One region of the Paracoccus contaminans genome, then DNA from elsewhere that is predicted to be linked to it. Evidence: riboswitches for the same ligand, from Rfam matches in the RefSeq annotation. Region 1 holds a riboswitch; the other holds the start of a gene.
The links. A riboswitch is a leader RNA that binds a small molecule or an ion and turns the genes downstream of it on or off. The one in region 1 is predicted to bind cobalamin.
Positions count from the first base shown of each region.

Region 1 (7,869 bases):
GCGTTGCCGGCAGCTATCTGCACGGGCTGTTCGCGGCCGACCGCTTTCGCGCCGCCTATCTGGCCGGGCTGGGCATCGCCGCGGGCGGTCTGGATCACGCCGCGCTGGTCGAGGATACGCTGGATGCGCTGGCCGCGCATCTGGAACGGCATCTGGACATGGATGCCCTGCTGGGCCTGGCGCGCTAGGCCAGCGCCCCGGCAAGGCGCGCCCATTCGGCCGGGCTGCCCGGCAGGCCCAGCCGCAGCCAATGCGGGGAATAGGGAAAGATGCGCGACCAGATGTGGTGGCGCGCCAGCCGTTCCTGCGCCTGCGCGGCGCCGGGCACCGCATAGGTCCGGAACAGGGCCGTCCCGCCGACCAGCCTCCAGCCCGCCGCCTGTGCCAGCGCGTCCAGCCGGGGGCCCTCCTGCGCCAGCCGCGCGGCCGTGGCCCCGGCCCAGGCGGCATCGGCCAGCGCCAGCCGCCCGATTTCCAGCGCGGGGCCGCTGACGGGCCAGGGGCCGGCCATCGCGCCGATCCGGGCGATGGTGCCGGCATCGGCAAAGGCAAAGCCCAGCCGCAGCCCGGCAAGCCCCCAGAACTTGCCGAAGGACCGCAGCACCGTCAGGCGCGCCCCGGCATGGGCGGCGACCGACAAGGCCGGGTCGGCATCGGCAAAGCTTTCATCGACGACCAGCCGCCCGACGCTGCGCGACAGATCCAGCAGCCGCGCCGGATCGTGCCGCCGCCCGTCGGGGTTGTTGGGGTTGACCACCACGGCCAGATCGGCGCCCGGCAGATCCTCGAGGCGGGCCGCCTCCTCGACGCGCCAGCCTGCCGATCGCAGGCAGGCGGCATGTTCGTTGTAGGTGGGGGCAAGCACGCGGGCCAGCCCCGGCGCGTCCAGCCGCGGCAGCAGCTGGATCGCCGCCTGCGCGCCGTTCAGCGCCAGCCCCGGCGCGTCGGTGGCAAAGGCGCGCGCGGCAGCCTGCATCAGCGCCCTGCCCGCCGCCGCGGTGGGCAGCGCGGTCCAGACCGCGGGGGGCAGCGCCGGCACCGGCCAGGGGCAGCGATTGATGCCGGTTGACAGGTCGATCCAGTCCTCGCCGCCAAAGCGGGCGCGCGCCGCGTCGACATCGCCGCCGTGATCGCGCCTCATGCCAACAGCGCCGCCAGCGCCAGACCGGCGGCCGCGGCCGCCATGGCGCGCCGATACAGCGCCAGCGCCGCCCCCAGATCGGCCGCGCCCGGATCGCGGCAGGCGCCGTTCACCCAGGGTTCATCGACACGGCGCGCGCCATAGATGCGCGGGCCGGACAGCCGCACGCCCAGCGCGCCGGCCATCGCCGCCTCGGGCCAGCCGGCATTGGGCGAACGGTGATGGCGGGCATCGCGCGCCATGCAGGCCAGCGCGGCCCCCCGGCGCCCCGATACCAGCGCGAACAGCAGCCCCGTCGCCCGTGCGGGGATCAGGTTCGCGGCATCGTCGATGCGGGCCGCGGCCCAGCCGAACGCCTCGTGCCGGGGCGTGCGGTGGCCTATCATCGAATCGAGCGTATTGACGGCCTTGTAGGCCGCGATCCCCGGCAGGCCGGCGACCAGCCCCCAGAAAAGGGGCGCGATGATGCCGTCAGAGGTATTCTCGGCCAGGCTTTCGATCGCCGCGCGGGTGATCCCCGCGCCGTCCAGCGCCGCCGGATCGCGGCCCACGATCATCGCCACGGCGGCGCGCGCCGCCGGCAGATCACCTTGCGCAAGGGGCCGGGCCACGGCCTGCACATGATCGTGCATCGAGCGCACCGCCAGCAGCGGCCAGGCCGCGACCGCGCAGAGGGCGGCGCCGGCAAGCCCCTCGCCGGCCAGCCGCTGCACCGCCCAGCCCGCCAGCGCGGCCAGCCCGATCACCGACAGCGCCAGCGCCGCGCCGCGCGCGCGCCGCGCGCCCCCGCGGTTAAGCCGCGCATCCCCTGCCGCGATCAGCGCCCCCGCCCAGGTGACCGGATGACCGATCCGCGCATGAAGCGGCGCGGGCCAGCCGACCGCGACATCAAGGCCGAAGGCCAGCAGCATCGCGCCCGCATGGCTCATCCGTCAGGCAGCAGCCCGCACAAGGGGCCGAGCCGGGCGCGCGGCCAGCCAGCCGAAGATCAGCCCGGTCGCGCCCCACAGCACTGCCTGCACCGCCAGCCCCGCCATGCGGAAACGCCACAGCAGGTCGGCGGGAAAATCCGCCGGCACCTCGTCGATGCGCGGCAGCAGCAGCCCGGCGGCCAGCACCACGCCGCCATAGATCGCCGCGCCCGTCAGCGCCCCGTTCCAGCCATCGCCCGCCAGCCGGGCGCGGGCCGCCCCCACCGTGGCCGCCAGCACCATCGCCGCAAGCGAGATCGCCAGCATCAGAAAGAACAGCGCGGTGCGAAGGCCGATCGTTTCGGCATGGCCGACAGCAGGCGGGTTGGCGGGATATTTCAGTTGAGGAACGACCACCGCGGCGATGAACCCCGCCAGCGCGATCAGCCCGGCACTCGCCCTGGGGTCCAGGCTCCAGGCGCGGCCCTGCACGGCGGCGAAGACCAGGGCCAGCAGCCCGCCCAGCGCCGCGCCATAGACCGCCGTTCCGGTCAGCAGCCCGATCCCGGCCTGCACGGCGCGGCTGATCCCCTCGCCTGCCCCATGGCCGTGGGCATGAGCGCCGGCATGGCCTTGCGCCGCCCCCTGCCCGGCCGGGGCGGCATCATGGCCCCCGCCAAAGGCGCCGCCATGGCCCTGCCCGTGTTCATGGTCATGGTCATGGTCATCGTCATGGTCATGGTCATGGTCATGGTCATGGTCATGGTCGGCAGCGTGGCCCCCGGCCGCAAGGGCATTGGCGGCGCCCGTCTGCGCCGCCGTTTCAAGGGCGATGGCTTCGGCCAGCGGCGGCTCGCCCCAAATGCGGGCTGTCCCGAAGGCCAGAATGCCCGCGACCAGCCCGGCAATCATGCCGAGCAGCAGCAAACGTCCGGTCATGTCAGCCTCTCAGTGGCAGGGAAAGCCCAGCAGATGGCGGGCGTCATGCACGAATTCATGCACGCCCGTGCCATCCAGAAGCGCGATCGCGCCCTGTTCGGTGCTGACGAAATACATCGCCAGCAACAGCACCAGCCCGGCAAGGACCGCCCAGGGGGCGATCTCGCGCAGGGGGATGGGTTGCGCCAGCGGCGGGGCGAACGGGGTCGGTGCGGCGGCTTGTGCCATGCGGATCTCCTGCGGATACGGCGTCCGGGTTGAGACGATGCTGTCACCGCGAGGGTCTGACTTTCGCCGTAGCGGCGATTACAGTGGCGCGACCGTGCCGGATTTGCACCGGACTTCCGCCGCGATGACGACAGCGGCACCCTTTCACGGCGCCGGCGCGAAGTCAAAGCGCAATCGCCCCGCCGAGGAGAAAGACGGATGACCGCCCAGCTTCTGCTGATCTGCGCAGCCCATGACGGATCGGGGCGCTTTCCCTCGGGCAGGCCGGCGGCCGCCCGCCTGCTGGCGGGGGCGGCGGGCCTTGCGCGGCAGGTGCCGCAGGGGGCGCGGGTGTTCCTGGCGCCCTGCCGCGCGAGCGCCGACACGGCGCGGGCCGCAGGGCTTTGCGGAACCGTCGATCCCGCGCTGGCGGAAGGGGCCTTTGGCCGCTGGGCCGGGCTGAGCCCGCAGGAAGCGGCGGCCCGTGACCCGCAGGCGCTGGCCGCATGGCTGGCCGATCCCGCGCTGGCCCCGCCGGGGGGCGAGGGCCTGGGCGCGGTGACGGCGCGGGTGGGCGCCTGGATGGAGGAGCAGGCCGCCCTGGGCGGCAGGGCCGCCGCCATCGCGCCGGCCATGAGCCTGCGCGCCGCGATCCTGTCGGCGCTGGGCGGGCCAGCCGCGATGGCCCTGCGCATCGACGTGCCGGCGCTGTCCCTCGTGCGGCTGACCCATGACGGCCGCCGCTGGGCCTGGCGGGCGGGCAGCTAGAACTCCACCCCCGGCTGGGCCTTGATCCCAGCCCGGAAGGGGTGCCTGACCAGCGTCATCTCGGTCACCAGATCGGCCAGCTCGACCAGCTCGGCCGGGGCGTTGCGGCCGGTCAGGCACACATGCGTCATGGGGGGCTTTTCATCCCGCAGGAAGGCCGCGACCTCGGCCGCGTCCAGATAGCCATAGCGCAGCGCGATGTTGATCTCGTCCAGCAGGACGAAGCGGATGGCAGGGTCGCGGATCAGCGCCCTGGCCTTGGCCCAGCCCGCCTGCGCCGCGGCGATGTCGCGCTCGCGGTCCTGCGTCTCCCAGGTGAAGCCCTCGCCCATCGCATGAAACTGGCACAGATCGCCGAACCGTTCGGTCAGCAGCCGCCGCTCGCCGGTATCCCAGGCGCCCTTGATGAACTGCACCACCGCGCAGGGCATCCCATGGGCGATGCAGCGCAGGATCATGCCGAAGCCGGACGAGGATTTCCCCTTGCCCGCCCCGGTATGGACGATCACCAGCCCCTTTTCGCCCGATTTGGTCGCCATCATGCGATCGCGCGCCGCCTTGATGCGGGCCATCTTTTCGGCGTGCCGCGCATCGGCACCGGGGGCTGGGCTGCTGTCGGTCATCGGCGCTCTTTCCAGTTGCACGTTCCTTGACAAGCGCGGCCGGGCTGGCGCACCAAGGCGCTGCGCTGGTCCTGCCGCATGGCAGGCCAAGAGGGAATCGCGCAAGGCCCCGAAAGGCAAGCCAAAGCGCAGCCGCCCCCGCGACCGTGACCGGAAAGGTCGCCCTTGTGCCACTGGAGCAATCCGGGAAGGCGGGCGCCCGTTGGGGAAACCCAGAATCCGCAAGCCGGGAGACCTGCCAGCGCAACGGATGACGGGCGGACGGGGTGTTCCGCGACCGGATGGCGACCGCTGGCGGCGGCGTCCTTCGGACAGTTTGCGACCGCCGGGCGAGTGGCCGATGACCGCGACGCTGCACGTCTGCATCACCTGCCGGGCCGGACAGCCCGCCGAGGGCGAACCGCCCGGTGCCGCGCTGGCCCGCGCGCTGGAGCCGGCCCCGCCCGGCGTCACGCTGCGCCCGGTCGAATGCCTGTCGGCCTGCGGCCAGGGCTGCGCCGTTGCGCTGTCCGGCCCCGGCAAGTGGACCTATGTCTATGGCCGCCTGACGCCCGCCGACGCGCCGGCGATCCTGTCGGGTGCCGCGCTCTATGCCGACAGCGCCGACGGCATCGTGCCTTGGCGCGACCGGCCCGCGATCTTCCGCAAGCAGTCGCTTGCCCGCATCCCCCCGCAGGAGTGACGCCATGAACGACCTGACCAAGATCCCCGTGACCGTCATCACGGGCTTTCTGGGCGCCGGCAAGACCACGCTGATCCGCCACCTGATGGCCAACCCTCAGGGCCGCCGGCTGGCCGTGCTGGTCAACGAATTCGGCACCGTCGGCGTCGATGGCGACATCCTGAAATCCTGCGCCGACGAGAACTGCCCGGCCGAGAACATCGTCGAGCTGGCCAATGGCTGCATCTGCTGCACCGTTGCCGATGATTTCATCCCCACGATCGAGGCGCTGATGGCCCTGCCACGGCGGCCCGATCACATCCTGATCGAAACCTCGGGGCTGGCGCTGCCCAAGCCGCTGTTGCGGGCCTTTGACTGGCCGGCGATCCGTTCGCGCATCACGGTGGACGGGGTGATCGCCGTCGCCGATGCCGAGGCGGTGGCGGCGGGCCGCTTTGCCCCCGACGAGGCTGCGGTCGACGCCCAGCGTGCCGCGGACGACAGCCTTGACCACGAAACGCCGCTGTCCGAGGTGTTCGAGGATCAGATCGCCTGCGCCGACCTTGTGCTGCTGACCAAGCCCGACCTGGCCGGCGCGGACGGCCTCGCCGCCGCCCGCGCGGTGATCGCCGCCGAGGCGCCGCGCCCGCTGCCTGTCATCGTGGTATCCGAAGGCGCAGTCGATCCGCGCGTCGTGCTGGGCCTGAACGCCGCCGCCGAGGATGACCTTGACGCCCGCCCCAGCCACCATGACGGCGCGGACGATCACGAACATGACGACTTTGATTCCGCCGTGATCGAGCTGCCCGAGATCGCCGACCCCGCCGACCTGACCGCGCGCATCGAGACGCTGGCGCGCGACCATCGCATCCTGCGCGTCAAGGGCCACGTCGCCGTCGCGGGCAAGCCCATGCGCCTGCTGGTGCAGGCGGTCGGCGCGCGGGTGCGCCACCAGTATGACCGCCTCTGGGGCGACGCGCCGCGCGCCTCGCGGCTGGTGGTGATCGCCCAGCATGACGACATCGACCCGGCCCTGATCCGGCAGGTGCTGGGGGCCTGATGCACGTCGTCTTCCGCGAAACCCGCGGCCTCGAGGATGCCGAGGCGCCATTTGATCCGGGGCAGGACGCCGCCGATCTGGTGGTGCTGTCGTTTTCCGACAGCGACCTGGGGGCCTTTGCGGCAGGCTGGCGGCGGGCGGATGGGGGGCTGCCGGCGCTGCGGCTGCAAAATCTTGTGGCGCTGCGCCATCCGCTGTCGGTGGATGCTTATGCCGAGCGGACGCTGGCCGGGGCGCGGGCCATCCTGATCCGGCTGATCGGCGGGGCGGCCTATTGGCCGCACGGGCTGGCGGTGGTGCAGGATATGGCCCGGCGCCGCGGCATCGCGCTGGCGGTGCTGCCCGCCGACGGGGCCGAGGATGCCGCGCTCGAAGCGGCCTCGACGCTGGACAGGCCCGTGCTGCGGCGGCTGGCGGCGCTGTGCGATGCGGGCGGGGCGGTCGCGGCGCAGATGGCGCTGGCCGAACTGGCCCGCGCCGCGGGGCTGGACGCCGCCCCGGTCGCAGGCGCGGCGACGGTGCCGCAGATGGGTCTTTACGATCCGGATGCCGGGGTGATCGCCGCGCTGCCGCAGGGGCCGGTGACGCTGGTCTGTTTTTACCGATCCTATCTGGCTGCGGCCGACACCGCCGCGGTCGATGCCCTGATCGCGGCGCTGCGGGCGCGGGGGCTGGCGGCGATGGGGGTGTTCGCGGCCTCGCTCAAGACACCGGGCTTTGCCGATTGGCTGGCCGAGGCAGTCGGCGCGCGGCCGGTGCAGGCCATCATCAGCGCCACCTGCTTTTCGGCGCGGGGGGACGATGGGGCGACCCCCTTCGACCGCTGGGATTGCCCGGTGCATCAGGTGGTCCTGTCCACCGCGCGCCGCCGCGACTGGGCCGGGTCCGAACGCGGCCTGTCGCCCGCAGACCTTGCCATGCAGGTCGTGCTGCCCGAGGTGGACGGCCGCCTGAACGCCGGGCTCGTGTCGCACAAATCCCCGGCCCGGCGTGACCCTGCGCTGCAATATTCCCGATTTGCCCACCATCCCGACGCGGACCGGCTGGCCGCCGCCGCCGACCGCATCGCGGCCTGGCACCGCCTGGGGCAGACCCCGGCGGCCGAGCGCAGGCTGGCGGTCATCCTGTCCTCATATCCCGGCCGCCCGGACCAGATCGCCCATGCGGTCGGGCTGGACGCGCTCGCCTCGACCGAGGCGCTGCTGGCGGACCTGTCGGCCGAGGGCTGGGCCGTGGCGCCCGGCGCGGCCCAGCCCGCCGCGCTGGCAGAACAGCGCATCAGCTGGCCGCTGGAAGACTACGCCGCCGCGCTGGCCGCCCTGCCGGCGGCGCTGCGGGACGAGCTGGCAGCGACTTGGGGCGCGCCCGCGGATGACCCGGCGGTGTCCCGCGGCGCCTTCAGCTTCGCCGCCCTGCGCCGGGGCAACGCCTTGATCGCGCTGCAGCCGGAACGCAGCGATCCGGCCCGGCGCGCCGAGGATTACCACGATCTGTCCCGCGTGCCCCGCCACGGTTACGTGGCCTTCTACCTGTGGCTGCGATCGCAAGGGCTGCACGCG
Region 1 is NZ_CP020612.1:916,374-924,242, forward strand. Features, by position in the region: gene B0A89_RS04375 (cobyric acid synthase) at 1-188, shown strand, start outside; gene cobD (threonine-phosphate decarboxylase CobD) at 185-1,141, opposite strand; gene cbiB (adenosylcobinamide-phosphate synthase CbiB) at 1,138-2,070, opposite strand; gene B0A89_RS04390 (CbtA family protein) at 2,074-2,991, opposite strand; gene B0A89_RS04395 (CbtB domain-containing protein) at 3,001-3,219, opposite strand; adenosylcobalamin (AdoCbl) riboswitch at 3,262-3,348, opposite strand; gene B0A89_RS04400 (histidine phosphatase family protein) at 3,418-3,966, shown strand; gene cobO (cob(I)yrinic acid a,c-diamide adenosyltransferase) at 3,963-4,589, opposite strand; cobalamin riboswitch at 4,639-4,846, shown strand; gene B0A89_RS04410 (DUF1636 family protein) at 4,930-5,271, shown strand; gene cobW (cobalamin biosynthesis protein CobW) at 5,276-6,310, shown strand; gene cobN (cobaltochelatase subunit CobN) at 6,310-7,869, shown strand, end outside.

Region 2 (7,869 bases), 260 kb from region 1:
GTGCTGGCGCAGGGCAATTCGATCAGCGCCCGCGAGGCGGCGATCAGCGCCAACCGCGCCTCGCCCGACCTGGTGCCGGCCGCGGTGCTGGCCGCGCGCAGCTATATGGCGCAGAAGGATCCCCGCAATGCCAGCCGCCTGCTGCAAAAGGCATGGGCGGCCCAGCCGCATCCCTCGCTGGCCGCGGCCTATGCCGAGATCGTGCCTGATGAGACCCCGGCCCAACGGCTGCGCCGGTTCGAGGACCTGGTCCGCCAGCGCCCCGAGGACGCCGAATCGCGCCTGCTCAAGGCCGAACTGGCCCTTGCGGCCGAGGATTTCCCCGGCGCCCGCCGCGCCCTGGGCGATCTGGCCGAAACCCATCCGACCACCCGTTCGCTGGCCATCATGGCGGCGGTCGAACGGGGCGAGGGCGCCGATGACAGCATCGTGCGCGGCTGGCTGGCGCGGGCGATGAATGCCAGCCGCGGCCCCCAATGGGTCTGCGACAACTGCCACAACGTGATGGCGGAATGGGCCCCGGTCTGCGACAGCTGCGGCGGGTTCGACACGCTTGCCTGGCGCGAGCCGCCGGTGATGCGCAGCATGGCCACGGCAGGCAACGGGGTCGAGATGCTGCCGCTGATCGTCGGGCGCCCCGCGATGAGCGAGGATCACGCCGAGGAGGCCTTTGCCGAAGGCGATGCCTATGCCAAGAGGACCCATTCCCCCCGCCACCTGCCCGCACCGACCGCGGGGCAGGATCGGGCCGGCACTGCCCGGCGCGCGCATGAGGTGCCTTTGGTGGCGCCCGGCATGGTGCCGCGCGAATCGGACTATGCCCCCTCGGTGACGATCACCGACCCCGAACCGCCGCGCCACCGCGCCCATCCTGCCCCTGCCCGGCCGGCGGTGAGCGTGACCGTCACCGAGGTTGCGCCAGAGCCGCCTCATGCGCCCGAAACCGCCGGGGCGGGAGCCGCCCCCCACGAAGCCGCAGCCCCGTCCCCTGCCGGGGCGGCTGCGGAGCATCCTGCCGCCGGTTCGGCCCCCGGCGCGGGGGCGCCTTCGGCCCATGGCTCTGCTGCCCCGAGGGAGGACAGCCCCGGCAACCCGCCGGTGCGCCCGGATGTAGAACCCCCAACCGACGAAGGCCGTGGAACGGATTTGCGCTGACCCCCTTTTCCCTGGCGCGGGAAGGTGCTAACCGACCGCGCACGCCGCAGTAGCTCAGCTGGTAGAGCACGTCATTCGTAATGATGGGGTCGGGGGTTCGAGTCCCTTCTGCGGCACCACATCCTTTGCCTAAGCCGCCGTCCAGGCCCCTGCCCTAGCGCGGGGCGGCATAGACAGCGGCCCAGAACACCGTCCTGCCATCCTCGGCCACGGCCTGCCCGATCCCGACCTCGCGAATTTCGGGCAGCAGGATATTGTGGCGATGGCCGGGCGACTGATTCCATACCCCCAGCACCTGGGCCAATCCGAACGGGCCGGCGGCGATGTTCTCTGCCGTCAGCGCAGGGTGATAGCCGGCCTGCTTGACGCGCTGCAACGGCCCCTTGGTGGTCGAGCCATGATGGGCCATCAGGCCGCGGCGGGCCATGTCGCAGGCATGCCGTGCGGCCGCCTGCGCCAGCCGAGCGCTGGGTTGCACGGCCTTCAGGCCCAGGCTCTTCCGCTGGCCCGATGTGACCGCGGCCACCGCGGCATTCTCGGCCCCGCTTGTTGTCCGGCACTGCGCCCGGCCGGGCGCGGCCGCCTGCACCACCGTGCGGTCAAGGCGGACGGTCACCGCCAAGGCGGCAGCCGGCAGCAGCATGGCTGCGACCAGCGCAGCCATGGATGTTCTGATCGACATTTCAATCGTCCCTTGCGATGCGCCGCTTGGCACGGTCCTTGTCGTTGGGGGCGTGCCCAGCTTAGCGACAAAGGGCCGCGCCGCTCAATCGCAGGATGCGAAGCATTTGAATGATCCGCACGGCGCGGCGTGACGCCGCGTGTCGCCGCCGCCGGGAACTTGCCGGGTCGGATGGTTTCGTCCCATCCTGCGGCCAGTTGCCAGGATAGGGCGGAAGGACAACCGGATGACGCGCTTTGCCTCGAAGGCCGATCGGGACCGCATCGAATCAGAGATGCCCTATGCCGAACGCCGCGAGCCTCGCACCCTCTATCGGCTGCTGACGGCGGCGCGCGAACGCCATCCGGGCGCCCCCGCCCTGTCGTTCCAGCTGTTTTCCGGCCCGGCCGCGCGGGCCTGCACGCTGACCTGGACCGAACTGCACGAACGGGTGACCGAAACGGCCAACCTGTTCCGCCGCCTGGGGATCGGCCCGACCGATACCATCGCCTATCTTCTGCCCAACTGCCTGGAAACGCCGATCGTGCTGCTGGCGGGGGCGACCGCGGGAATCGTCAACCCCATCAACCCCCTGCTGGATGCAGAACATATTGCCGGCATCCTGCGCGAGACGCGGGCCAGGGTTCTCGTCACCCTCAGGTCCATGCCGAAATCGGACGTGGCACAGAAGGCCGCCGCGGCGCTGGCGCTGGCGCCCCAGGTCCATACGGTGCTGCAGGTGGACCTTGCCCGCTATCTCGGCGGCGCAAGGCGCCTGATCGTCCCCTTGGTCCGCCCCCGCGTCACGGCGACCCACAAGGCGCGGGTGCTGGACTTCGAGGCAGCCGCCTCGGCCGAGCCGCATGACCGCCTGACCTTCGACGATCCCGACGAGGACCGCGTGGCGGCCTATTTCCACACCGGCGGGACGACCGGGATGCCCAAGATCGCCCGGCACCAGTATTCGGGCATGATCTACAACGGCTTTCTGGGCGGCTCGCTGCTGTTCCGGCAGACCGATGTGGCGCTGTGCCCGCTGCCGCTGTTCCATGTCTTTGCGGCCTACCCGATCCTGATGTCCTGCATCCATTCGGGCGCGCATTTCGTCATGCCGACGCCCGCGGGCTATCGCGGCGAAGGGGTGATGGACAATTTCTGGAAGCTGGTCGAACGCTGGCAGGCGACCTTTCTCATCACCGTTCCCACGGCGGTCGCGGCGCTGGTGCAGCGGCCGGTGGATGCGGATGTGTCCACGCTGCGCACGGTGATCTCGGGCTCTGCCCCGCTGCCGGTCGAGCTTTACAACCGCTTCAAGGCCGCCACCGGGGTCGGGATCGCCGAAGGATACGGTCTGACCGAGGCGACCTGCCTTGTCAGCTGCAATCCGGTGGACGGGGTCAGGAAGATCGGCTCGGTCGGCCTGCCGCTGCCCTACAGCCATGTGCGCATCCTGCGGGCCGGACCGGACGGCTTTCACGAATGCGCCCCGGACGAAAGCGGAGAGATCTGCGTCTCCAGCCCCGGCGTCTTTGCCGGCTCGACCTATGTGCAGGCCGACAGGAACCGCGACCTGTTCGCCGAAGGGCGGTTCCTGCGCACCGGCGATCTGGGCCGGATCGACGCGGACGGCTATCTGTGGATCACCGGCCGGGCCAAGGACCTGATCATCCGCGGCGGCCACAACATCGACCCGGCGGTCATCGAGAACGGTCTCATCAGCCATCCCGACGTGGTTGCGGTCGCGGCGATCGGCCAGCCCGACAAGGTGGCGGGCGAACTGGCCTGCGCCTATGTCCAGCTGCGCCACGGGGCGGCCACCACGTTGGCCGAGCTTGCGGACCATGCCCGCGCCAACATCCACGAACGCGCCGCGGTGCCCCGGCACATCGAAGTGCTCGATGAGCTGCCGATGACGGCGGTGGGCAAGGTCTTCAAGCCGGCCCTGCGCCGCATGGCCGTCGCGCGCGTGCTGGACGACGAGCTGAAGGGCAGCGCCCGCGTGACCGAGGTGGTCGAGGACAAGGCGGCCGGCCTGACCGCCCGCATCGCCTGCATGCCGGGGGCAGACCGCGATGCGGTTGCCCGCCGGCTGGGGGAATATGCCGTCCGCTGGGAATGGGCGGGGCGCTCGGGCGATTGACGCCGCGCCATGCGCCCGGCTAACTGAACGCGACCGAGTTCCGGCGCCTGCCGGATTGAAAGGGAACACGGGGGCAGGTCATCTGCAGCCGTGGCTGCCCCCGCAACTGTGCGCGGATGGCGGGGCCGACAGGGCCACTGGGGCCGCCCCCCGGGAAGGCCGGCCACCGCGATGATCCGCAAGCCAGGAGACCTGCTCGGTCAGCACCCTTTCGGCGGCGCGGGGCGCGCCGGCGAGGCGGCCTGCCGCAGCGGTGATGCCCTGTCCTGCGGGACCGCCACGGATCCCCCGGACCAACGCCACCCGCGGGCCGCGCGCCCGCCGCAGCCCGAGGGACGATGCCATGCCCCTTTCCCGAACCTGCTCGACCCTGCTGGCCGCCGCGCTTTGCCTGCCCGCCCTGCCCGCGGCAGCGCAGGACAGCGCCCCCATCGTCCTCGACACCGTGATCCTGACCGGCGGGTTTTCCCCCGTCGAGGCCGATGCCTATGGCCGCGCCGCCACCGTCATCACCGGCCGGGAGCTTGAGCAGCGCGGCGCGGCCACCGTGCAGGAGGGGCTGCGGGCGCTGCCGGGCGTCTCGCTCGTCACATCGGGCGGGTCGCTGGCCGAACTGCGCATCCGGGGCGGCGAGACGCGTCACGCCATGATCCTGATCGACGGCGTGAACGCGGCGGGGGGCGATCAGCCTTACAACCTGGGGGGCCTCGATCTGTCCGATGTCGAGCGGATCGAGCTGCTGCGCGGTCCGCAGTCGGTCTATTACGGCTCGGCCGCGGCGGCGGGGGTCGTGAACATCATCACGCGCAAGGCCGACCGGACAGGCGGCCATATCCGCACCGAGGCGGGCCACGGCGCGGCCGCAGCGCTGGGCCAGTCCCTGGTCACAGAGCGGCTGCGGCTCCAGTTCGACGGCAGCTATCGTGAGGACGATGGCTATGACGTATCATATGGCGACGGGGGCGATGATGACGGCATCCGGCGCGGGGCGCTGGCGCTGTCGGGCGAATGGAAGGCGGCGGATGGCCTGACGCTGGGCTTTTCAATCCGCCGCGCCGAGGAGCGTGCCTGGTTCGACGCAACCAGCGGCGCGCCGGACTCGGCCCGGACCTATCTGCGCGATGCGCCGTTCTGGTCCGACCGGGCCGAGCGCATCGACACCCTCTGGGCCGAGGCGAGCTCTGCCTCGGGCCGGCTGACGCAGCGCCTGGCATGGGAGGATTCGCGCGTCACGCTCAAGACGCATGATGATTATCCGGGCCGGACCGAAACCCGCCGCCGTGCCATCCGCTCGCGCACCACCCTGGGACTGGATGGCGCGGCGGCCGATGCGTCGCGCACGATCGCCCTCGCGTTCGACCGCATCGAGGATGACGCGTCGGGCAGCACCGCCTATGCCCGCACCACCCGTTCGGCAGCGGTGGAATACCGCGCGGCCCATGAAAACGGGCTGGATGTGCAGCTGGGGCTGCGCCACGACGACAATTCGGATTTCGGCGGCAAGACGACCTGGGCGGCGGGCCTGTCCTGGCGCATCGCGGCCGGCCCGCTGCGGCTGCATGCCTCGGCCGGGACCGGCATTCTCAACCCCCAGTCCTACCAGTTGGCGGGGGGCTATGGCGCGGTCGGCAACCCCCATCTGAGGCCCGAGGAAAACCGCAGCATCGACATGGGGCTGGAATACAGCCTGCCGGACGGGCGCGGGCTGATCGACGTGACCTGGTTTCGCGAGCGGCTGGCCGACGCGATCGTCTATTCCGGCGCCCCGCTGCCGGATGGTTCCAACTATCGCAACCTCAGGGGAACAAGCCGGCGCCAAGGGGTCGAGATCGCCGTCCGCCATGAGCTGACCCCGGCGCTTACCCTGGGGGCGGCCTATACCTATCTGGATGCCCGCAACCCCGATGGCACCGCCGCCGTGCGCCGGCCGCGCCATGAGCTGGGGCTGAATGCGACGATGCAGACCTTTGCAGGGCGCGGCTGGCTGTCCGCAGACCTGCGGCATGTCACCGATTCGCGCGACACCGAATGGTGGCACGGCTGGGGCAACGAAAAGGTTTCAAGGCTGCCCGCCTTCACGGTGGTCAACCTTGCCGCCAGCTATGACCTGGACGAGCGGATGCGCCTGACGGCGCGGGTCACCAACCTGTTCGACAAGCCCTATCAGGAAACCTGGGGCTATGGCACGCAAGGACGCGCCGCATGGATGGGGATCGAGCAGCGATGGTAGCAGGCCGCGCGGCCCGCCGGCGGCCCGCCTTGGCAAGGGTCACGGCCGCGGCGCTGGCGCTGGCCGCCCTGGCCCCGGCCGCGTTGCTGGCGGGGGGGCCGGCGCGGGTCGTTTCCATGAACCTGTGCACCGACGAGCTGGCGCTGCTGCTGGCCGCGCCGGGGCAACTGGTATCGGTCAGCGCCCTTGCGCGCGATCCGCGCCTTTCGGCGGTGGCGGACCGGGCGGCCGCCTTTCCGGTGAACCACGGCCATGCCGAAGAGGTGTTCCTGCTGCATCCCGACCTGGTGCTTGCCGGCAGCTTCGGCGGCCCGCCGGTGGCGATGCTGCAACGGCTGGGCGTGCCGGTGATGACGCTTGATCCGCCTCGGTCGATCGAGGATGTGCGGCAGGCCATGCTCGCCGTCGGGGCGGCGCTGGGGCGCCAGCAGGCGGCCGCCGCCATGCTGTCGGATTTCGATGCGCGGCTGGCTCGGCTGAGCCGCCCGCCCGCCGCAAGGGCGCCCGCCCCCGATGCCCCTTCCCCTGATGCCCCTTCCCCTGATGCGCTGCCCCCTGATGGCCCGGTTGCGGCAAGCTGGGGGGCGAACGGCTATACCGCCGGGGCCGATACCCTGCCCGGCGACCTGATGCGCGCCGCCGGATTTTCACCGCTGGCCGAACGGCTGGGGATGACGGGTTCAGGCAGTATCCCGCTTGAAATGCTGGTGCTGGCGCAGCCGGCGCTGATCGTGACCGGAACCCGCTATCCCCGCGCCTCGCGCGCCGAGGAGATCGCCGTTCATCCGGTGCTTGAACGCATGCGCGCGCGCCGCCTTGCCGTTCCCGACGCGGAATGGACCTGCGCGGTTCCTCAGGTGGCCGATGCGCTGGGCCGGCTGGCCGGTGCCGCCAAGGAGGCGCGATGATCCGCTTTCCCTGGCTGCTGGCGATGCTGGGTGCGCTGGCCGCGGCGCTGGCGGTCGTCTCGCTGCTGGTCGGGCCAGCCGGCGCGGGCTGGGCCGAGGGTCTGGGCGCGCTCGTCTCGGGCGAAGCCGCGCTGGGGCTGGTCATGCGCGAGATCCGCGCCCCGCGCGCGGTTCTGGGCGCCATGGTCGGCATCAGCCTGGGCCTGTCGGGGGCGGCGCTGCAGGGCCTGCTGCGAAACCCCCTGGCCGAGCCGGGGATCGTCGGGGTATCCGCCTCGGCCGCGCTGGGGGCCGTGATCGCCATCCAGGCCGGCGCCTCGGCGCTGGGGATGACCGTGCCGCTTGCAGCCCTGGCCGGCGCGCTGGCGGGGGTGGCGCTGGTGCTGGCGCTTGCGGGCCGGGGCAAGGGCGGCCTGGCCCTGATCCTGGGCGGGGTTGCGGTATCGGCGCTGGCCGGCGCGCTGACGGCGCTGGTGCTGAACCTCTCGCCCAACCCCTTTGCCGCCTATGACATCATGTTCTGGACAATGGGTTCGCTGGCCGATCGCAGCTGGGCCCATGTGGCCGCCGCCGCGCCGATCATGGCGCTGGGCTGGGCGGCGCTGGCGGGCACGGGGCGCGGGCTCGACGCGCTGACCCTGGGCGAGGAAGCCGCCGCCTCGATGGGGATCGATCTGGCGCGGCTGCACCTGCGGGCCGTGCTGGGCACGGCGGCGGCCGTCGGGGCGGCCACGGCGGTCGCCGGGGCGATCGGCTTTGTCGGCCTGGTGGTGCC
Region 2 is NZ_CP020612.1:661,161-669,029, forward strand. Features, by position in the region: gene B0A89_RS03190 (heme biosynthesis protein HemY) at 1-1,155, shown strand, start outside; tRNA gene B0A89_RS03195 (tRNA-Thr) at 1,199-1,274, shown strand; gene B0A89_RS03200 (CAP domain-containing protein) at 1,310-1,819, opposite strand; gene B0A89_RS14525 (hypothetical protein) at 1,818-1,970, shown strand; gene B0A89_RS03205 (acyl-CoA synthetase) at 2,064-3,956, shown strand; cobalamin riboswitch at 3,975-4,170, shown strand; gene B0A89_RS03210 (TonB-dependent receptor plug domain-containing protein) at 4,300-6,186, shown strand; gene B0A89_RS03215 (ABC transporter substrate-binding protein) at 6,216-7,094, shown strand; gene B0A89_RS03220 (FecCD family ABC transporter permease) at 7,094-7,869, shown strand, end outside.
Region 2: it holds a riboswitch for cobalamin, as region 1 does, so the genes downstream of both, B0A89_RS03210 (TonB-dependent receptor plug domain-containing protein) here and B0A89_RS04395 (CbtB domain-containing protein) in region 1, are expected to answer to the same signal.